Regions from separate parts of the Alkaliphilus sp. B6464 genome, predicted to be linked through region 2. Evidence: riboswitches for the same ligand, from Rfam matches in the RefSeq annotation. Region 2 holds a riboswitch; each other region holds the start of a gene.

Region 1 (5,939 bases), 1.1 Mb from region 2:
GACTTCTCCATCTGTTCTTTGTCACTTCGGATTACCCTTATAGACTAGAACCCTACCTGTTTGGAAAGATGGAGACCTCACGGGGTTATCGCATTTCCCTTCACAACATACCCTGCACCATCACGTTTTAAGTCACATTTCCTTGGTCTGACGTCTAAAAGAAATGTCTTTTAGTGGGCTTCCTCATTTTTCGCAAAGTCGCCAACTTAACCCGCCGCCGTGCTTCACACTTATTGTATTAGGGTCTATTGTTTCGCCTACGGGTCTCTCGATTATCCGCATCTCCTTCAGACAATACCTCACGATAATGCCCTAGATTAAGCTTCCCGAGCTAGGTCAGTCTCCTCGGGGATGGACTTTCACCATCTGGGATTCAACATCTATTAACTTCTGCCAGTCGTTTCATCGAAATGACGTCTCTGTCCATTAAAGATATGAAGGGTGCTAACTGACTTAGCACCCCATGCGACTGCCCGTCGCACAAAAAGATGCCTATTAGCATCTTTTAGTTTATACATTTTTTTAATATATGCTAGTATAGCATTTGTCCTAAAGGCCCATCTTCTTTTATTATATCTTGAATTTCATAAACCGATATAGGAAATTGCGGAAAGCCATATGCATATGGCTCTAAATCATAAAGTTGAAAATATATAACTAAGGCTTTATCCGCTATATAAAAATCTTGATCTGGTCTAATTTTATCGAATTTTGTTATTAGCGGAATATCTCTTTCTCCTATCTGTTCTTCAATAATTGCTGATAACACATCTACATAATTACTGCCATCTTTAAATAAATCCTTTAAGGAATATAGTTTTCCTGTCTCCACATCAAAAGTAAGTGATTTCATAATTGTTAATCCATGGGCTCCTCCAGAGAAGGCATAATTGGTTAATGCAATACTTAGTATACCTCTCTCATTTGTCTTAATTTCATAATAACCTGTAATTGTAGTCTGTGGATTTTCATAATATCCTTGATCCTTTATCATTTGATAGACTAAGTTTAATATGTTACTATTTATTTTTTTCTGTACATTTATATTATCTAATCCACTTACTACTGGATAATACACTTCTAATCTTGGCATTGTTAATTTCATTGTACTAATATAAACCGGAAATCTTTTATCCATAACTTTTTCTCCTCTCAAATTAAATGATTGAGTTAATTACATTTTATTAATAATACTAAAAGTAGTTACATCTTTGGAACAACTATACTAGCTAATTTATATTCTTTTTTTGTTTACTGTTGCATATTATTGGGTATAATGGTAATGTTGAAATACATAATTAAATTAAATATCATTTTAAGAGAGAGGAGACATGTAATTATGAAATATGTATGTATACCATGTGGCTATGTTTATGATCCAGAGTTAGGAGATCCTGATGGAGGAGTAGCTCCAGGAACAGCTTTTGAAGATATCCCAGAGGATTGGGTATGTCCAGTTTGTGGCGTTAGCAAAGATATGTTTGAGCCAGAAGAATAATTAAAAATACATAAAATATAAATAATAAAGGAAGGACAATTGTCCTTCCTTTATTATTTATAGCTAGATACTAATTTCAACACACGAATAAAGATATTGCCTATATATAGATTGTCTGATACAATAACTGTGAAAAAGTAAATACATAGATTTATGGTGCTGTTTTAATTAAATTAACAGCTTAAAAGGGAAGTTCGGTTAAAATCCGACGCGGTCCCGCCACTGTAAAGAGGAGTACATCTATAACTATGCCACTGTTTTGTAAAAAATGGGAAGGTATTAGATGTGTTATGATTCTAAGCCAGGAGACCTGCCATAAAGAACAATACCGCAATAACTTACGAGGATAAGGAGGTGTTATGGGCCATGCATTAAGGGAAATTAATAAATTAATATCCTTTAATTAATATTGTGTGTTGTCTATAACCTTTTTCCTTAGGGAAAAAGGTTTTTTATGTTTTTGACACCTAAGAGCATAAAACACAAATAATTTTAACGGTAGTTTTGAAGCCATTGACTACTAAATAAATAGGGAGGAATATTAGTGAGCTTTGATAGTATTTCGTGGATACTTAATCCGTTTATACTTATGTTTATTGCAGTGTTTTTAGGTATGTTATTTGGACAGATAAAATTTGGTAAATTTAGATTTGGCGTATCTGGAACATTATTTTTAGGGTTGATTGTAGGATGGTTAGTAGTTGATTATGCAAAACAATTAAATACAGAAAATTATGGATATAAGGCAGCAAAATCTTTAATAGAAACAAATGTTATTTCTCAGGATTTTTTTAATATATTTTTAATTTTATTTATAGCATCTGTAGGACTATTAGCTGCTAAAGATATGGGGGTAGTATTTAAAAAATATGGATGGAAATTTATTGTATTAGGGTTTTTAATGACATTATCGGGTGCTATTGCTACCTATGGTGTTACCTTACTAAGTTCTAGCTCAAATCCTTATGAAGTATCTGGTGTATATACAGGAGCTTTAACTAGCTCTCCAGGACTTGCTGCTGCCATAGAAACTGCAAATAGTCATGCATCCGATTGGGCAAATCAATACGAAACATTAAATTCACAGAAAAAAACAGAGCTACTTAAATTATTAGATCCATCAGGAAATCTGACAACTGAAAATACTGCTAGTTTAACAGATGACCAAAAACAGGAATTAATAAAAATTGCTGAAGCAGGAATTGGAATTGGCCACGCCGTAGCCTACCCTTTTGGTGTAATGATTGTTATTATTGCCGTTAATTTATTTCCAAGACTTTTTAACATTGATATAAATAATGAAAAAAAATTATTTATAAAAGAAATAGAGGAATTACAAAAATATTCTAATGAAAATGTAATTCAAGAGGTAGAATTTGATTTAACCGCTTTTATAATAGTCTGCCTTACTGGATTTACCTTAGGAAGTATTAAAGTATCTTTAGGTCCTCTAGGTAACTTTAGCTTAGGGATTACTGGAGGTGTATTAATAGCTTCCCTATTGCTTGGATATATAGGTAAAATAGGATTTTTAAATTTCCGAATGAATAATAAATTGTTAGCTATTATAAGACAATTATCCCTAGCTTTCTTTCTGGCAATTGTAGGTTTGAGATATGGGTCTGAGGTTTTTAGTGCTTTAACAGGTTCAGGCGCTATATTAGCTATAGTATCAATAGTTGTAAAAACCACTGCAATGCTTACTGGACTAATTGTTGGAAAATATATATTTAAAATTAACTGGGTTATGTTATCTGGGGCTATTTGCGGAACATCTACCCCTGGATTAGGAGCAGCTATAGATGCTGTGGGTAGCGATGATCCTGCAAAAGGCTATGGAGCAATATATCCATTTGCACTGCTAGGAATAGTTATTTTTACAATAATCCTGCATAATATGCCATTTTAGTATATAAAATTTTAGGAGGAAACTATATGATAACAGGTAGAATTAGAAACTATAACCTTATGAACAAAGTTGTTTCAGCTACAGAAGCTGCTATGTTAATAAAAGATGGTATGACTGTAGCTACCAGCGGATTTACACCTTCTGGATATCCCAAAGCTGTACCTTTGGCATTAGCACAAATAGCAGAAGAAACAAAGGAAAAAATAAAAATCAAATTGTACACTGGAGCCTCTGTAGGCGACGAGTTAGATGGTACTTTAGCAAGATCAGAAATTATTAGCAAGCGGTTACCTTATCAAACTAATAATAGTATGAGAGACTATACAAATAATGGGGGCTGCGAATATTTAGATATGCACCTAAGTCATGTATCTCAATATGCCAACTATGGTTTTTTAGGAAAGATAGATATAGCTATTGTAGAAGCTGTGGCCATAACAAAAGAGGGGTATATTATACCTTCTACATCTATAGGTTGTTCACCTACCTTTATAGATTTAGCAGAAAAGGTAATAATTGAAATTAATACAAGCCAACCCCTTGAGTTAGAAGGTATGTCTGATATATATATTCCTGAAGCACCTCCAAACAGAAAACCTATAGGTCTGACTAATGCTAGTCAAAGAATAGGTACAACTTACATTCCTTGTAATATAGAAAAAATTGCTGCAATTGTTATAACTGATATTGAAGACAATGTTAAACCCCTAGCACCAATAGATGACATTTCTAACCAAATTTCAGGACATCTAATAGATTTCTTAGAAAATGAAGTAAAAAAAGGTAGACTATCAGAAAACTTATTGCCTTTACAATCTGGTGTCGGAAATGTTGCTAATGCGGTCTTAGGAGGATTATTACATTCTAAATTTAACAATCTTGTATGTTATACAGAGGTTATTCAAGATTCTATGCTAGATCTACTTGATGCTGGAAAAGCACTACATATATCAGGTACAGCTATTACACCATCCGAAGAAGGGTTAAAAAGATTTAAAGATAAAATTGATTTTTATAAAGATAAAATTATATTACGCCCCCAAGAAATTAGTAACCACCCAGAGATAATAAGAAGATTAGGGGTTATTGCAATGAATACCGCCATAGAAGCAGATATTTATGGAAATGTAAACTCCACTAATATTATGGGCTCTCAAATGATGAACGGTATAGGTGGTTCTGGGGACTTTAGCAGAAACTCTTACATATCAATATTTACCACACCATCCACAGCAAAAAATGGTACTATTTCTTCTATAGTTCCTTTTGTTTCCCATACTGATCATACTGAGCATGATGTTATGATTATTATAACGGAACAAGGAACTGCAGACTTAAGAGGCTTAAGTCCCAAAGAAAGAGCAAAGCTTATCATTAATAACTGCTCACATCCTGACTATAGACCTATGCTACTTGACTACTTTAATCGAGCTGAAAATAGAAAATTTAAACATACTCCTCATATATTAGAGGAAGCACTTTCCTGGCATAGTCGCTACTTAGAAACAGGATCAATGAAAATAATATAATTAATAGTAGGTTTTTCTACTTAAATCTTAGTTGCTAAGTAAAAAGAAGGATTTCTATTATTCGAAAAATATTGTACAATTATAAGAGGGATATTTTACTAATCTATTTGCTTAAGAGAGGGGTATGTGTAAATGTCAAAGCAATTAAAGGCAGATCTATCATTACTGGCAGTTACAGTAATTTGGGGATCTTCTTTTGTTCTATCTAAAAATTCTTTAGATCATTTATCGACTTATAATTTTTTAGCTATACGTTTTTTATTAGCAGCACTTATATCTGCAATTATATTTTATAAAAATCTAATTAATTTAGATAAAGATACTATAAAATATGGTATATTAATAGGTGCTGTTTTATTTACAAGCTATGCTTTTCAAACAGTAGGTCTTAATTACACTAGTGCATCTAAATCCGGATTTATTACTGGTTTTTCCGTAGTTATAGTACCTATTTTGTCAGCATTTTTGTTGAAGGTCAAACCTCATAAATCTGCAGTTATAGGTGTTGTATTTGCCATAATCGGGCTAGGTTTCTTAACACTAGATTCCTCTCTAGCACTAAATATTGGGGACCTATATACATTGATTTCAGCTCTTATGTTTGCATTACACATTATTACAGTAGGTAAATATACCGTTAAGGTCGACTCTATTGCAATGGCTATAATCCAGATTGGAGTAGTAGGTGTATTAAGCTTGTTTTTTAGCTTTGCTACAGAAAAACCTATATTACCTAAGGGATCAGAAATATGGGTAACTATTTTTGTTCTTTCTGTACTTTGTACTTCGGGAGCTTTTATTATTCAAAATGTTATGCAGAAGTTTACATCTCCTACACATACTGCCCTTATTTATTCAGGAGAACCTGTTTTCTCAGCAATTTTTGCATATTTTGTAGCTGGTGAACTATTAACAAGACGTGCTATTTTAGGTAGTGTTTTAATATTGATTGGTATGATTGTTTCTGAGTTAGATTGGAAAACAGTACTATCATCAAAGGATA
Region 2 (5,939 bases):
ATAGCTGATGTTAAAGCCGCGAACAACACTAATGTAAAGAATATGAATGCAAATAAGCTACCAAGCGGCATTTTTGAAAATACAGCAGGAAGTGTAACGAATAGAAGCCCTGGACCTTCACCCGGATTAAATCCAAATGCGAATACTGCTGGTAAGATGGTTAACCCTGCAAGTAAAGCTATAGCTGTATCTAACAATGGTATAATCATAGCACTTTGTACTAGGTCTTCATCTTTACTTAAATAACTACCATAGGTTATCATACATCCCATACCAAGGCTTAGGGAGAAGAAAACTTGACCTAAAGCCGCTAATATAACTGAAGCATTAATAGCTGAAAAGTCTGGCGCTAATAGGAATTTAACTCCTTCCATAGCTCCTTCAAGGGTAAGAGAACGAAGCATAACAATAAACATCATAATAAATAGTGCAGGCATTAATATTTTAGAAGCTTTTTCAATTCCTCCACTGATACCACCCATAACAATTGCTAATGTAATAACCATAAAAATTGCGTGGTAAATAAGTGGCTCAACAGGACTAGTAATTAGTCCGCCAAATAGGCTTCCTAGCATATCTATATCAGCGGTGTTCAATACTCCAGTAACTGATCTGACTATATAATTTATTACCCAACCACCAACAACACTATAGAAAGAAAGAATTAAAAATCCAGCAAGGACACCCATAGCACCTAACCACGACCACTTTTCACTAAGTTTTTTATATGCACCTACAGCGCTTAATTGAGTATTCCTACCTAGAACTATCTCAGCTAACATCAGCGTAAATCCTACTAATAACAAAATAATGAAATATACAAAAACAAATGCGCCACCGCCATTTTTTCCAGCCATGTATGGAAATTTCCAAAGGTTGCCTAAGCCTATTGCCGATCCAGCAGCTGCCATAATGAACCCGAATCTTGAACCCCACTGATCCCTTGCTTTCTTTTCGTTTAAATCGATCATAATTTACCCTCCCTTAACTATTTTTTTAGTATAATTGAATTTTGTCGAATCTTTCAAAAATCACCTCCTGATAATAGGTTAAATCAATAATATTCAAAACATTTAGAATAATTACTTATATTATAATTTTATTTTTACTAAGATGCAAGTGATATATTTTTAACTAACTCGGAACTTTTTTTGAAATATTAACTAAATATTAACTAAAAATGAAAAACATTTAAATTTTTAGTTAATTCAATCAATTATCTTTTAAAAGAGGATTTTGTTGTTAAATAAAGAATATAGAATATAATATGTTAGAAATTAATAATATTTATTTAATTGTATGCAGAGAAACTTAAAGTTAATTATAATAATAAATAGGGGAGGTAAAATAATGAAGTCTATGATTAGAATGAGGATGAGCGCAGCAGATGCACACTATGGTGGGAATTTAGTAGATGGTGCGAAAATGCTTCAGCTTTTTGGTGATGTAGCAACAGAGCTTCTTATTAGAAATGATGGTGACGAAGGACTTTTTGTAGGCTACGAAAGTGTAGAGTTTACAGCACCTGTATATGCAGGAGATTATATAGAAGCAGTTGGCGAAATTACTAATGTTGGTAATTCATCTAGAAAGATGACATTTGAGGCTAGAAAAGTTATTGTTCCTAGACCAGACATTAGTGACTCTGCCTGCGATGTGCTAGAAGAGGCCATAGTTGTTTGTAGAGCAGTAGGTACCTGCGTAGTACCTAAGGTTAAACAAAGAAAATAATACAAAGCAGACTGTAGGAAGGTTTCATTTATTGCATTTGGGTTTAGAGAAAACATATCCTTAGTATGAATTTAAAGGGGGATTTAAATGGATAAATTAATTATTACAGCTGCTTTAACGGGGGCAGAAGTAACTAGAAAAAATCAACCTAACCTGCCATTAACACCAGATGAAATAGCAGAGGCGGCTTATCAGTGTTACTTAGCAGGAGCTTCTATAGTACATATTCATGCACGAGATAAAGAAGGTAATCCAACTCAATCATATGACGTATATAAGGAAATAAAAGAAAAGATAGAATCAAAATGTAATATTATTTTTCAGCCTTCTACAGGTGGTGCAGTTTGGCATGGACCAGACGAAAGACTACAGCCTGTAGAATTGAAACCTGAAATGGCTACACTTAGTGCTGGCACATGTAACTTTGGTCCAGATGTTTTCATGAACTCACAGGAGTATATGGAAAAGTTTGCTATTAGAATGAAGGAACTAGGTGTAAAGCCTGAGATTGAAGTTTTTGAAAGAGGAATGATTGAAAACGCTAAAGGTCTTGTTAAAAAAGGGCTAGTAGGTACACCACTCCATTTTGATTTTGTACTTGGGGTTCCTGGAGCTTGTCCAGCTACAGCAGAAGACCTTATGTATATGGTAAAGTCTATTCCGGAAGGTTCTACTTGGACTGTGGCAGGTATAGGTAGACATGAGCTACCTCTAGCTACAATGGGGATTTTGCTAGGCGGTCATGTTAGGGTAGGCTTTGAAGATAATGTTTATTATGGAAGAGGACAGTTAGCAGAATCAAATGCTCAATTGGTGGAAAGAGTAGTTAGAATAGCAAAGGAATTAGGTAGAGAGATTGCTACTCCTGATGAAGCTAGAGAAATATTAAAAATTTAGGCGGTGATAGTTTTGAAATTATTTATTGACAGTGCAAATATAGACGAGATTAGGGAAATAAGCAAATGGGGGATTCTATCAGGTGTTACTACAAATCCGTCCCTTATTGCAAAAGAAGGAAGAGATTTAAAACAGGTTATAGAGGAAATTACACAATTAGTGGATGGTCCTATTAGTGCAGAAGTTGTAGGTGAAACTGCAGAGGAAATGGTAAGTGAAGCTGAAGATCTTATAAAAATTCATTCAAACGTAGTTATTAAAGTACCTATGACAGAGGAAGGGCTAAAAGCTGTAAGTAACTTTAGTAGTAGAGGAATAAAAACAAATGTGACTTTAGTTTTTTCAGCTACTCAAGCTTTATTAGCAGCTAGAGCAGGTGCTAGTTTTGTAAGTCCGTTTCTTGGTCGATTGGATGATATCGGTTATGATGGAGTTCAATTGGTTGAAGAGATTGCTCACATTTTTGAGGTGCATAATATTAGTACAGAAATAATTGCTGCAAGTACTCGTCATAATCTTCATGTAGTAGATGCGGCTAAGGCTGGGTCACATATAGCGACTATACCATATAATATATTAAAGCAAATGGTTAAGCATCCTTTAACAGATATAGGTATAGAGAAGTTTCTAGCCGATTGGGAAAAGACTAAAAGATAAACATTGTAGAAACTTTTGTTATATGATACCATATTAGGTGAAAAATGAATATTGAAAACTTTAGGTTCTTTTTGATTAATAGGGAAATCGGTGAAAATCCGATACAGCCCCCGCTACTGTAAGTGGAGACGAAATTAACTTTTGCCACTGGATTTTATCTGGGAAGGTGTTAAAAGTAGGATGATCCACAAGTCAGGAGACCTGCCTAATAGTTTATATGTAGTAACCTTCGGAGGGAAGGGAGACTTATATTTTGTCAACTGTTAATTTAAGTGTATATCTTAAAGTGTACATTTTTATAGACTTGGCAAAGGGTCCCTAACATAGAAGGTTGGGGACCCTTTTTGTTTCTCCAACATATTTTCTATGTTTCCCTCTTACTGATTTTATTAGGTTAGAAACTAATAAGCACTGAAGGCATAATACCAAATGCCTTTAAATAAAAGTGAGAGGTGATTTTATGAAAAACAAAAAAACAGTACTTTTATCCATCGCATTGCTTCTAGTAATAACGCCAGAAGTGGTACATGCAATGCACATTATGGAAGGCTTTTTGCCTGCTAAGTGGGCGATTTTATGGTCAGCTATTACTATTCCATTTTTTATTATTGGAATAAAAAAAGTAAGTACCATTCTAAAGGAGGACACCAATAAAAAGGTACTATTAGGTTTGGCAGGAGGTTTTGTGTTTGTTTTATCTGCACTAAAAATACCATCGGTAACAGGGAGTTCGTCTCATCCTACTGGAGTAGGATTGGGAGCAATATTATTTGGACCCACCACTATGACTGTTATAGGAATAATTGTTTTACTGTTCCAGGCATTACTACTTGCCCATGGTGGATTAACTACATTAGGAGCTAATGGATTTTCCATGGCAGTTGCAGGGCCTTTTGTATCCTACTTTATTTATAGGATACTTAAGAAAAGAAATGTAAATATGACCTTTACTGTATTTTTAGCTGCTTGTATTGGTAACTTAATTACTTATGTTGTTACAGCCTTCCAACTAGCATTGGCATTTCCTGACCCTATTTCAGGCTTTGTTGGTTCTCTAGGGAAATTTTTAACAGTATTTGCAGTTACACAAATTCCATTGGCTATAGTGGAAGGATTACTTACAAGCATTATTTATAATTTATTAGCAGAATACAACAAGGAAGGAGTCGTTAGCCTTGAAACAGTTAAGTAAAAAGAATTTATTGCTTTTTTTATTGGCTATTGTTGTTATAGTAGCGCCACTAATTATTAATAGCAGTGCTGATTTTGAAGGGGCAGACGGTGAGGGTGAAGAGTTAATTCAAGTTATTGCCCCAGACTATGAGCCTTGGTTTGAAAGTATATGGGAGCCGCCGAGTGGAGAAGTTGAAAGCTTGTTATTCTCTGTTCAGGTAGCAATTGGAGCAGGAGCAATAGGCTATATTTTAGGCTCCATGAAGGAGAAGAAAAAACTTGCTCTTAATAGATAAGTATGCACATACAAACAAGTTAACAAATTTTAACCCTATGGCGAAGTTTATCTTTGCTATAGGGGCCTTGAATATTGCAGTGTTAATAAATAATTTGTATATAAACATATCTATATTTTTTATTATGGCATTTTTAACTACCTTTGTAGCAAATATCCCATTTAATAAATATTTTAAAATATTAATTATACCTTTTGGGTTTTTAGCTGTAAGTATTATTACTATATTAATAGGTATATCTAATGTAGATATATTTATTTGGAGCATTAAGATTTGGAATAAGTATATAGGGATTACATATCAATCTTTAATAGATGTGCTGCATATTATTATGAGGGTATTGGCGGCCATATCTTCAACATTTTTTTTAGGATTAACCACACCTTTAAACAATATTATTAAGGTACTTAAAAAAATTAAAATTCCAAACTTGTTAATAGAGCTACTAGTATTGATATATAGATTTATTTTTATTTTTCTAAAAGAAGCAAATGAAATTTATACTATTCAAGAGATGAAGTTCGGATATACAGGTTTTAAAAATAGCTATAGATCTGTTTCATTACTTATTAAGCATTTATTTGTAAGGGTTTTAACTAAGTATGAGAGCATGGTTATCGCCTTGGATAGTAAACTATACGATGGAGAATTTAAAATAGGTGATTAGATGATTAAGGTAGAGTCTCTAGAATTTAAATATGAAGATGGCACTAAGGCATTAGATAATATAAACATAGATTTAAACAAGGGAAAAACTATAGGAGTTATTGGAGCTAATGGCTCTGGGAAGTCTACGCTGTTTCTAAATATGATAGGTATTTTAAAGCCTAATAAGGGTTGTGTAAAGTATAATGGGTCCAAAATAAACTACAACAAGAAATACCTAAGGGAATATAGAAAGAAGATTAATATTGTATTCCAAGACCCAGAAAAGCAATTGTTTTACTCCAATGTATATGATGACGTAGCCTTTCCCCTTAGAAATTTAAATATTTCTGAGGATAAGATTAAGGTGAGGGTTGAGGCTGCTCTTAAAAAAGTAAATGCCTATGAGTTTAAAGATAAACCAGTTCATTTTTTAAGCTATGGCCAGAAAAAAAGAGTTGCTATGGCAGGTGTATTAGTAATGGATTCTCAAGTAATATTGTTGGATGAACCAACTAGTGGATTAGATCCCTATATGAC
Region 3 (5,939 bases), 1.0 Mb from region 2:
TATAGATGAAAGTATAAAGAATAAGATGAAAATAGTAGAGGAAGAGTCAATATTAGAAGCTGCTAAAGAGTGGTTCCATGAATTTGATAAAATAGAAGGCGCTTATGTTTTTCAGCACCCTGATGCTACCTATATTAGAATAAACTCTAAAGAGAGACCTACTGGAGGCTATTCTATTCATATAAAAGATTATTCAGGAGAAGAATATCATAGAGTTATTAAATTTGAAATAGTAGAGCCGAAGGAAGGGGAGATAGTTAGTCAAGCTATTACATATCCTTCAGTTATATTAGAAATTCCTTCAGATTCAGTCGGTCAATATGAAATAAGAACAAAAAATGAGGAAGTATTTAAATCTAAAGAAAAACTTATATTAGCAAAACTTGAATTGCCTAAAGAAAATGAAGGTATAAGCAATCCAGTAAGAATTAAAGGTAAGATTATTGCCTTTGAAGGTGCATTTTCTGTAAGAGTTTTAGATGATAAGGATAAAGTGATTTATGAAGAGCATTTACAGGCAGATGCAGGTGGACCTAATTGGGGGAAATTTGATACTGAAATAACTTATCCTAAGCCTAATAGTGAGTCTGGTAGTATAGAGATTGGAGAGTATACCGCAAAGGAAGGGGAATATGTAGCAAGGGACAGGGTTTCTATTAAATTTAGTGAATAGATGAAAGATATTGCTTCAAAATTTAAAGTGTGATTTAACCATTATATAGTAAAAAATAATTTTAGGCTGTTAGCAATATTAATTGCTGGCAGCCTAACTCGTATTGTCTAAGAAAACATAAAGTTTTTAATCTTTTACCTATACATATATTCTACAATACCTTCTGCTATTGCTTTTGCCATGATTTGTTGGTAATCATTAGTTTGTATAAGCTTATTATCTATAGGATTGGTTATAAAACCAGTTTCTATTATAACTCCTGGAGATTTAGATGTTCTCAATATATAATAATTACCAGTTGCTATTTCAGCCTTTACATTTGTTATATTTAAAAAGTCTTTAAAAACCATTTTGTTTACGCTATTACAAATACTTTGGGCTAGTTGTTTACTTTCCTCTGATTCGGAGTAATAGAATATTCTAACACCTCTTACACTGGACTTTTTATATGAATCCATATGGACACTTACGAAGGCTGTAGAATTATTACTATCTATAATTGTTCTCCTAGCATGTAGGTCTCTATTATATCTTGAAGACTTTAAATTGCTTTTAGACTCCAATGATACATCAGAATTTCTTGTCATAACAACATTTATACCCTTATCCTTTAGTATCTTTCTTAGTTTCAAAGAAACCTGTAAGTTTACAGTTTTTTCTAACAGACCCGCGCTACTAGATCCTCCATCTATGCCGCCATGTCCTGGATCTACCACTATAATTTTTCTGTTGGTATTAAATACAGCAATAGGATTGTTTGAAATAAAAAGAGGAATAAGAATTAATAGTAATATAAATACAATAATTGCTGTTACAATTTTTTTATTAACTTTAATAACTAGAAAAATTGTTTTGTTAAACATAATAAATCACCTTCTTAATAAAATCATATAATCCATTATACTCTTAGAAAGATTCATATAGAATTTAAAAGTAAAAATAAACTAAGTCATTATTAAGGGAAAACCCATAGTGCATCTAAAGGTTAAGTTATATAACTAATGAAAAGATTGACAATTTAAATAGCCCTGTTGTACGATGTAAAGGAAGGTTAAAATGTGCAAAAATTAAGAACATATATAGAAGGGGCATAAGTCTAAAATGAATGATATAATACTATATATTCTTATGGTTTTTATGGGATTAGGAGCATTGGATAGGGTATTTGGATATAAATTAGGGCTTGGGCAAAAGTTTGAAGAAGGGTTTATGGCAATGGGGAATTTAGCCTTATCAATTATAGGAATTTACTCCATAGCACCTCTATTATCTACAAGCTTAGAAAAAATAGTAGGACCTGTATTTTCTTTTTTAGGGGCAGATCCTGCAATATTTCCTGCATCTATTTTAGCTTCTGATATGGGAGGATATCTTTCTGCGATAAAAATGGCTGAAAATCAGGAAATTGGTCTTTTCGCAGGTTTAATATTATCTTCTAGTTTAGGCACAGCTGTTATTTTTACTATACCAATAGGGGCCGGACTTATTCAAAAACAAGATTATCCTTATTTTACAAAGGGAATATTAGCAGGACTTTTAACTGTTCCTATTAGTGGATTTGCAGGGGGCATATCTATGGGCTTACCAATAGGAATATTAGTTAAAAATCTTCTGCCTATTATTTTTATTGCACTTATTTTAGGTATAGGCTTAAGTAAATGGCCTCAAAAAATGATTACAGGATTTTATTGGTTTAGCAAGTCAATTGTAACCTTAGGGACATTAGGTCTTGTAATTTCAATTATACAAAATGTAACAGGAAAAATAATAATAACGGCTATGGAGCCTTTTGAGGAAGGACTTAAAATTGTTGGAAGTATTTCTATTATTTTAGCTGGTGCTTATCCTATGGTACTTGTTATGACCAATGTATTTAAAAAGCCTTTAGCAAAAATGGGTAATGCTTTGGGTATATGTGATAAGGCTACCACAGCTTTAATTATGAGCTTGGCAAACAATATACCGGGGTTTGCTAATATGCACGATATGCACGAAAGAGGAAAGGTAATGGTTTCGGCCTTTGCCGTAGGTGGAGCCTTTGTATTAGGTGGACAACTGGGATTTGTTGCAGGAATAGATAAGTCTATGCTTACACCTTTTATTGTAAGCAAAGTTGTTGGTGGTGTAGGGTCTATAACTATAGCATATCTGATTACAAAGCCAAATCAAAAAAATATATCTAATTATGAGGAAGAAAAAATATTGGAGTTAGCTATCGAATAAATGTGATCTTTTCTGCAATTGTTACAGGATATGGTAGGGGCATATCAGAAGTTGGTGCTATAATAATTGTAGGTGGTAATATAAATGGAAAGTTGTGTGAGTTGCACAAATTAAGAAACCTATTACTAGGTTGACAATGATATTGTAACTAAACTATAATAAGTTTATAATATAAAATTAAATAATTTCAAGGTGCTTTGTTTATAAAGTTAAAAGGGAAAGAGGTTGAAATCCTCTACAGCCCCCGCTACTGTGAGCAGGTATGAAATCTTCGTATCCACTGGGAAACTGGGAAGGGAAGATAGTAAATAGATCTGTAAGTCAGGAGACCTGCCTTGAAAAGGAAAGAATCACAGCTTCGGAGGGAAGTATGGAAGGTTCATCATATAATCATATCTAACTTTATCTTATCTGATGAATTCAACACATAGACACTCTATGTGTTTTTTTGTTTTCCAAGACAAAAGAAAAATAAAATCCTAAAGGAGGTGTCAAATTGGCTAAAAATATTATGCTTCAGGGAACATCCTCTTCAGTTGGTAAAACAATACTAACTGCTGCACTATGTAGAATTTTTAAGCAAGATGGTTTTTCAGTAGCACCTTTTAAATCTCAAAATATGACATCTAATTCATTTATAACTAAAGATGGTAAAGAGATTGCAGGTTCCCAAGCTATACAGGCAGAAGCGGCTGGAATTGAGGTTACAGTAGAAATGAACCCTATCTTATTAAAGCCCACCAGTGACAGAAAAAGCCAAGTAATAATAAATGGAGTTTTAACTAGTAATATGCCAGCTTCACTTTACCAAGAGAAAAAGATAGAACTAAAAAAGGTAATAAAGAATGCATATGATGTTTTAAGTAGTAAATTTGATATTTTAGTAATTGAAGGTGCAGGAAGTCCAGCAGAAATTAATTTAAGTAAAAATGATATTGTAAATATGGGGTTAGCAAACTTAGTAGATGCTCCTGTTATTCTTATCGGGGATATTGATAGGGGAGGTATTTTTGCTTCTATATATGGAACTATTATGCTCCTTAATGAAGAAGAACGAAATAGAATAAAAGGATTTATTATAAACAAATTTAGAGGAGATTTGGAGATTTTAAAACCAGGCATAAAAATGCTAGAGGATTTGGTGAACAAGCCCTGCTTAGGTGTAATTCCATACTTTGAAATTAATATTGAAGACGAAGATAGCTTGGTTGATCCTGAGGAAGCCGGTAGAAGAAAAGATATTAAAGAGAAATCCAGTGCAGAAGATTATAAAAAAATAAAGGAATTAGAATATGATAAGCTGGCTACTACTGTTAGAGAGAATATTGATATAGAAAATATTAGAAGTATTATGGGGATTAATAATGGACAATAGCATTTTGTTACTAATTGTAGTCGCATTAGACTTTGTATTAGGTGATCCACCAAATTGGCCTCATCCAATTAGGTGGATAGGATTGAGCATAAGTAGATATGAAAAAATCATCAGAAAAAGCGGATTAAATTTAAAGCTGGGAGGATTTATATTAGCTTTACTATCTTTAGCTACCGTTTTGACTGTGTCTACATTAATACTTAAAGTAACTCAGCTTATACATCCATTATTTGAAACCATAATTATGATATATTTACTCTACACTTCTATAGCTGCTAAATGTTTAGATGTGGAGGCAAAAAAGGTACACAAGGCAGTGTATGAAAAAGATATAGAAAAAAGTCGAAAAATGCTATCCTATTTAGTTGGAAGAGATACTTCCCAATTAGACTTTGAAGAAGTAATAAGAGGTGTTGTTGAAACAGTGGCAGAAAACACCATCGATGGAGTACTAGCTCCGCTATTTTACATGGGCATTGGATTTTACTTCGGAGTTCCAGTACAGTTTGCTCTGGGCTATAAAGTAATAAATACTTTAGACTCTATGGTTGGATATTTACAGGAGCCTTATATAGAAATAGGCTATGCATCTGCAAAACTAGATGACATAGCAAATTATATTCCTGCTCGTATAGGTAGTCTTTTTATGGTCTTAGCGGGAGGATTACTAGGCTACAATGTTAAGCAAGGCTTTAAAATTCTAATAAGAGATAGAAGAAACCATAAAAGTCCAAATTGTGGCTATCCAGAGTCGGCTGTAGCAGGACTACTTAAAATACAGCTTGGAGGAACTAATACATACTTTGGTCAAAGAGTATATAAACCAACTATAGGCGATGAAGATACTCCTTTAACAGCGAAACATATAATTAATACTATTAAAATTATGTATGGTGCAGAGTTTTTAATGGTAGTAGGATTTATTTTAATGAATATTTAAAGCTAAACATAGTATAGAAGGGGAGTCAGAAAATTGAATAAGCATGGGGGATATTTTGGTCACAAACAAAGAGAAGTAATAGACTTTAGTGTAAATATTAATCCTTTAGGGGTACCATCTAAGCTTATGAAAGAGCTAGAAAAGGAGCTACCAATGTTAATACGGTATCCGGAAATAGATGGTAAAACAGCTAAAGAAACTTTGTCTAAGTATTTGGACAAGGAAGCTGATAAAATAATTTTGGGAAATGGTGCGACGGAGCTTATTTATCTATTTGCTAGAGCTATAAAGGCATCTAAAGTTTTGTTGATACAGCCAACTTTTACAGAGTATGAAAGGGCTTTTCAAGTTTCAGGTAGTAGTATTTTTCATTTTTATACACATGAAAAGGCTGGATTTCGTATAGATATGCCAGAACTATTAGCGAGTATAGAAAATCTAAATCCCCAAGTAGTGGTACTTTGTAACCCAAACAATCCAACAGGTGTATTTTATGAGCCAGAGGAGCTTATGCCACTATTGGAAGTTATTAAGAAGAAAAATTGCTATCTATTTGTAGATGAGTCCTTTATAGATTTTACTGAAAAAATTTCTTTAAGTAGCTTTGTAGAAGAGTATCCAATTTTTATTTTAAGATCTATGACTAAAACTTATGGAATACCTGGTCTAAGACTAGGATATGGACTTGGAGACACAGATATTATTAAAGAACTTAACTATATAAAAGA
Region 4 (5,939 bases), 920 kb from region 2:
ACTTGTATTATATGAATATTCTATATATTATATTTTTTTCCTTTATTATTCACAAAATATATTTTAGTATTTATTTTTTATATTTAAAATAAGTTTTTCTATACCCTTTGCTACCCCATTGTCATTATTAGAAGTAGTAACATAATGAGCTTGCTTTTTAACGTACTCTTCTCCATTTTCCATCGCAACAAATGTACCTACATAATACTTCATTGACAAATCATTAAAATTATCTCCAAAAGCAATAATTTCTTCAGGCTCCACTTTATAAATTTTTCTTAACATCTCAATTCCTTTTCCCTTGGATACTCCCCTGCTCATAACTTCTAAGTTGTTATACCATGATTTATCAATAGTAATACTATTAATTCCTTCTAACTCTTTTTTTATAATATCCATTTTTGTATCATCATCATCAACGGCCATTAGCTTTAATATATTTATATTGTTACTTTTAAAGTAACCAATAGTATCTTCTAATTTTTCTATAGAAATTTTATTTTCATCACTTTGATCTTCATTCCAGGCATTATATATTGAAGAGCTAAAGCCTAATTTTTCAACATATATTTTTTCCTCATCATATATATGAAAATAAACATTATACTTTTTAAAAACTTCTATAACCTTTAAAGCGTCCTCTTTATCTATTGGATTAATATCAAGAACTTCATTACTATTAGCATCTCTGACCAAAGCACCATTACACGCAATAATAGGCGCTTTAATACCTAATAATCTTGCATAAAACCTTGCAGATGTAAATATTCTACCAGTAGCTATAGCAACCTGGATTCCACTATCCAGGGCTTTCTTTAAAGCCTTTTGATTTTCTATGCTAACTTCTTTATTGCTATTAAGTAATGTACCGTCCATATCTAGTACTATAAGCTTATATTTCATTGTAATCCTCCTTCAATAATGTAAAAAATAAAATTTTCTGGAACTTTTTACATATATTATATTGACAAATAATTAACACTATCCTATAATGAAGATATAATTGTATATAATAATTATTATTATTTTAAGGTGGTGCATATTGTGGATATTTTAATAAAAGAGCTTAAATCTAATAGTTGTAAAATTACGCCTCAACGTATGGCAGTATATCAAACTGTTAAGGAATCTATAGATCATCCTAATGCTGAAGCTGTATTTAAAAAGTTATCTCCTACTTACCCTACTATGAGCTTAGCAACCGTATATAAATCTTTAGAGCTATTTTCTAAGCTAGGATTAATACAGGTAATAAACATTGGAGAAAATAGTTTTCGATATGATGGAAAAACCGAAGAACATCAACATATCATTTGTAGCAATTGTTCAAAGATTGAGGATTTAAATAATGATGTTTTTGAAGATTTAACTATTAAGGTGCAAAATATTTCAAAGTATCAAATTCAAAAACAACAATTATGTTTTTATGGAATCTGCTCTGATTGTATACAAAAGGCTAGTTCTTAATTTTGCTATTCTCTAAAACCTTAAAGTCGATAAAGGAATAACCTGCAAGGAATTGGTATATTCATTTCTATCTACAATCATGTCTATACTATACGCTTTTTGTAAGTTTTCTTTTGTTATTACTTGATCTGGACTTCCCATTATAATTTTTGTACCTTTATGAAGAAGTAGTATTTCTTTACTATAGCGGGCAGCTAAATTTATATCATGAAGTGCCATAATAATAGTTACCCCTTTTTCTTCATTTAATACTTTTAATAGATCTAATATTTCTATTTGATGATGCATATCTAATGCTGCAGTAGGTTCGTCTAACAAGAGAATCTGTGGCTCTTGAGCTAATGCTCTTGCAATAACTACCCTTTGACTTTCCCCGCCACTTAACTGATTTATGCTTCTATCTCTCAAATGCCACGTATTCGTTCTTTCCATTGCTTCCTTTACTACAGCAATATCTTTAAAAGTTTCCTGTTGGAATCTCCCTACATAAGGATTTCTACCCATTAAAACAATTTCATGAACAGTAAAATCATATTCAATATTTGTATTCTGTGGAACTACAGCTATTTCACGAGCTAATTCCTTTAACGGATAACTTTTTAATTCTCTATTATCTAGTAGAACAGTTCCAACTTTAGGCATTAAAGTTGATGCTAAATTTTTTAATAATGTTGATTTTCCTGAACCATTAGGTCCTATCATTGTTATAATACTGCCTTTTGTAATCTTTAAATTAATATCATTTAAGATTACCCTTTCATCGTAAAGAAATACTAAGTCCTTTGTTTCAATACATTTTCCCATACAATAACCACCTATATTGTTCGTTTTGTTTTCCTAAGCAAGTAAATAAAAAAAGGCCCTCCTGCTAAAGCAGTAATAATACCAACAGGCACTTCAGTAGGTGCAATAATCGTTCTTGATAAAGTATCTGCAACAATTAAAAATATTCCTCCTACTAGTCCACTAGCAGGTATAAGTATACGATGGTCTGGACCCATAAGTAAACGAACCATATGAGGCACAATAAGACCTACAAAACCGATTATTCCGCTAACAGAAACTAAAAAAGCTGTTATTAATACACTGGTAATTAAAATTACTTTTTTAACCTTTTCTGTTTCAACTCCCATGTTCTGTGCACTATCTTCACCTAATAACATAATATTTAAGTCCTTTGAAAAAATATATATTATGATACTACCCAATAAAACTGGTATTATAGCTATTTGTACATGACTCCATCCTCTTCCTGAAAAACTTCCCATTGTCCAAAAAATAATTGTACTTACATCTCTTGTTGAAATTGTCATTATAAAGGACATTATAGCAGTAAAAAACTGCCCTGTAGCAATTCCTGCTAATAATAATGTAGTTACTGGTACTTTTCCCTTTATTCTAGCCATATTATATACAATTAATGTAGCTAACAAAGCGCCTGCAAACGCAAATATAGATACAATTCCTATACCAAAAAACATTTTATTTAACTTTAGCAAAATAGCTATAGAAGCCCCTAAAGCTGCTCCTGAAGAAGTACCTACTATAAAAGGATCAGCCATAGGATTCTTTAACATTCCTTGAAAAGCTACGCCTACAATTGATAATCCATATCCAACTAGAAAAGAAAGTAATACTCTTGGTAGTCGAATGTTTTGTATAATTGCAATATGAGATTTTTGTATATTTGAAACATCAATATAATCTCCTACTATGGGAATGGTTTTTAAAATGATTTTTATGCTATCAATAATAGTTACATTAGCCACTCCAATAACTAAGGATATAGATATTGTTATCATCAATGTCATTAGTAGTAGTGGAAATATTTTTAGATAATTGTGCTTTTCCATAGACAGTCTGCCTCCATATATATTCCCATTAAAATAGCTAGAATATATTATTAAAATACTTCTGGATGTATAGCCTTTGCAAATAACTCTAAGGCCTCAATTGTTCTAACACCTGGTCTTGATACTATATTAGGATCTAATAACTCTATTTTATCATTTTTAACGGCAGTAATAACATCATAACCTGGTCTAGATTTTATTATATTTTTTAATTCTTTCATTTGCTCAGGATTTAAAGTGAAGTTTTCAGCAGTATGAGCTGGTGCTATATAAATCTCAGGATCTTTTTCCACCATAGCTTCAACACTATATTGAGGATAAGCTCCATCCCCATCAGCTGCAATATTTTCTCCACCAGCTAAAGTAATTAACTCATTTATGAATGACCCTTCACCAGCTGTCATTAAAGGCTCGTCCCAAACTTGATAAAACACTCTTGCTTTCTTCTCATTCTTAGCTTTATCAACAATATTATCTCTTTTTTCCTGCATTTCATTTACTATTTGTTCCGATTCTTCTTCTACACCCATTACTTCACCTAATTGTAATATGGTATTAAAAATTTCATCGATTGTTTCAGGCGAATATAACATTACCGCTATTCCACTTGCCTTTATTTGTTCTATAGACTCAGGAAGGGCTTCGTTATATAGGAATACTACATCTGGATTTAACTCTAATATTTTCTCTACATTTATTGCAAAGGCATTACCTACCTTTTCTTTCTCTAGGGCTTCTATAGGATAATCACAAAAATCCGATACTCCTACAATTTTATCCTCTAATCCTAAAGCAAATAGAATTTCTGTTTGACTAGGCGCAATCGAAACGACTCTTTCTGGTTGCTTCTCTATTGTTACAGAATTTCCAAATCCATCTACAATATCCATAGGATAGGCTGTATTCCCTATATTGTTACCTACATCCCCCTGTAAATTCTCCTTTTGTTCTTTGACACAACCAAATAGCAAGGTTGTTAATAGCATTAATACTACTAAAAATATAGTTGCTTTTGATTTTCTCATAAAAACATCCTCCTCCTATAGTTTCTTACTTCCATTTTAAATATAAAAAATCCCTCACCAAATGGTAAAGGATTTTAAACACACTAACCGTTCACCTATCCCTCCGAAGGCTGCATATGCTAAAACTTGGTAGGTCTCCTGACTCGTGAATCACTTTACTTCAGCACCTTCCCGGTCAAGACCAGTGGTATATTGCTGTTTCATCATCACTTACAGTAGCGGGGGCTGTAATGGATTTTCACCATTTTCCCTTTTAAGCTCAATTGAGCACCGTCAATATTTAGATCGCCTTAATGATATCAAAAAAGAGGAATATTTTCAATTCTTTTTTATGCTATACTTCTTTTGTTAATCTCATACCTTAAAGGAAAAATACATTCTACCCGTTTCTTCTTTTCGTACATCTGTCTCTGTTAATTCTTCTTCTATCATAGATCCTATTACAAAAATATTATGATCTTCTTTATATTTGCCAGATGTTTCTAAAATATATTCACCACTAGGTACGTGTTTTAACATGATCCACAAATAATCTTTTCCAAACTCTTGGCAAATATGCTCATACTCTGTAATAAATTTTCCATCTATAAATTTACCGATTATATCTCTTCCCTTTTTCAGTTCTATATTAATATATTTTTTTAATATTATCCCTAATGGATATACTTTAGGCTCTACAGAACCTTTGTTAAATAATGAACGATCTAAATTATATATGTCTGCAAGATATTCCATAGAGCTTAATAAAATTTCACTATGGCTTCCTTCCATTATAAATGTTTCTGCATTATCTATAGTTGCACTATTAACGGTTACTGTCCCATCTCCTTCTTTTGTTTTCAATGATCCTATAACATATGCTTTTTTATATTTAAATAATAATTCTGTATCTAGTAATAGGACTTTGTCTGTTTCCTTGTTAGTCCCAACAAAACAATATAGATTTTTAACTCGATTATTTAATGTATCTATATTTTTATTTAGCTCATTTAATAAATAATTATTATAAAGTGTATATTTTCTCGGAATATAGTGGTAATCATTATCAATTTTACAGCATAATATTTTTCCATAATCATCTGTAGGTATTAAATCTCTTAATCCTGGAAAATTCTCATGTAATTTTTCAATGTTCTCTGTCCCCAAAGGTATATCTAGTATCTTAGTAAGTAGCCAAATGTATCCTCTGCGTATAATGTCAAATAGTTCTTTTTCGGTATCTGTTTTCTTCATTAGTTTTCCAGTTCCCCACAAATGATAGGCTTCAATGTTTCCCTTATTAGGAGTTCCAAAACATATTAAACTTCTAACATTATAGGAGTATTCTATACTTTGAATATAAGTACGAGCTACCACTCCACCCATACTATGACATAATAAATCAACTTTTTGATTAGGATGCTTTTCTTTTACCCGTAATATTAAAGGTTGTAAAAACTCCTTTACTATTTCCCTACAGCTTTTTCGCCAATCATAATAACAAACAAATAAATTCTCATTTAATTTATATCCTAATTTCTCTAATTCTTTTAGAAATGGTTTATAGAACCAACCTGCCACACCAAAACCCCACTCAATTTGACATCCTAACATC

What was found. A riboswitch is a leader RNA that binds a small molecule or an ion and turns the genes downstream of it on or off. The one in region 2 is predicted to bind cobalamin.
Region 1: another riboswitch for cobalamin. It lies ahead of HYG84_RS09100 (hypothetical protein); the one in region 2 lies ahead of HYG84_RS04035 (energy-coupling factor ABC transporter permease).
Region 3: another riboswitch for cobalamin. It lies ahead of HYG84_RS08805 (cobyric acid synthase); the one in region 2 lies ahead of HYG84_RS04035 (energy-coupling factor ABC transporter permease).
Region 4: another riboswitch for cobalamin. It lies ahead of HYG84_RS16905 (ABC transporter substrate-binding protein); the one in region 2 lies ahead of HYG84_RS04035 (energy-coupling factor ABC transporter permease).

What each region holds. Positions count from the first base shown of each region.
Region 1 covers NZ_CP058557.1:1,877,332-1,883,270, reverse strand. Annotated here, with positions in the region: gene HYG84_RS09110 (DUF3298 and DUF4163 domain-containing protein) at 533-1,138, opposite strand; gene rd (rubredoxin) at 1,337-1,498, shown strand; cobalamin riboswitch at 1,636-1,830, shown strand; gene HYG84_RS09100 (hypothetical protein) at 2,043-3,407, shown strand; gene HYG84_RS09095 (acetyl-CoA hydrolase/transferase family protein) at 3,434-4,936, shown strand; gene HYG84_RS09090 (DMT family transporter) at 5,069-5,939, shown strand, end outside.
Region 2 covers NZ_CP058557.1:812,366-818,304, reverse strand. Annotated here, with positions in the region: gene HYG84_RS04055 (sodium-dependent transporter) at 1-971, opposite strand, end outside; gene HYG84_RS04050 (hotdog domain-containing protein) at 1,351-1,731, shown strand; gene HYG84_RS04045 (3-keto-5-aminohexanoate cleavage protein) at 1,819-2,628, shown strand; gene fsa (fructose-6-phosphate aldolase) at 2,641-3,285, shown strand; cobalamin riboswitch at 3,331-3,508, shown strand; gene HYG84_RS04035 (energy-coupling factor ABC transporter permease) at 3,746-4,477, shown strand; gene HYG84_RS04030 (energy-coupling factor ABC transporter substrate-binding protein) at 4,461-4,754, shown strand; gene cbiQ (cobalt ECF transporter T component CbiQ) at 4,792-5,421, shown strand; gene HYG84_RS04020 (energy-coupling factor ABC transporter ATP-binding protein) at 5,422-5,939, shown strand, end outside.
Region 3 covers NZ_CP058557.1:1,807,541-1,813,479, forward strand. Annotated here, with positions in the region: gene HYG84_RS08785 (Gmad2 immunoglobulin-like domain-containing protein) at 1-673, shown strand, start outside; gene HYG84_RS08790 (N-acetylmuramoyl-L-alanine amidase family protein) at 808-1,536, opposite strand; gene eutH (ethanolamine utilization protein EutH) at 1,775-2,896, shown strand; gene HYG84_RS20520 (hypothetical protein) at 2,899-3,030, shown strand; cobalamin riboswitch at 3,070-3,248, shown strand; gene HYG84_RS08805 (cobyric acid synthase) at 3,393-4,271, shown strand; gene cbiB (adenosylcobinamide-phosphate synthase CbiB) at 4,261-5,211, shown strand; gene cobD (threonine-phosphate decarboxylase CobD) at 5,245-5,939, shown strand, end outside.
Region 4 covers NZ_CP058557.1:3,320,801-3,326,739, forward strand. Annotated here, with positions in the region: gene HYG84_RS16885 (Cof-type HAD-IIB family hydrolase) at 64-903, opposite strand; gene HYG84_RS16890 (Fur family transcriptional regulator) at 1,045-1,467, shown strand; gene HYG84_RS16895 (heme ABC transporter ATP-binding protein) at 1,480-2,271, opposite strand; gene HYG84_RS16900 (FecCD family ABC transporter permease) at 2,283-3,320, opposite strand; gene HYG84_RS16905 (ABC transporter substrate-binding protein) at 3,371-4,345, opposite strand; cobalamin riboswitch at 4,457-4,630, opposite strand; gene HYG84_RS16910 (lipase family alpha/beta hydrolase) at 4,700-5,939, opposite strand, start outside.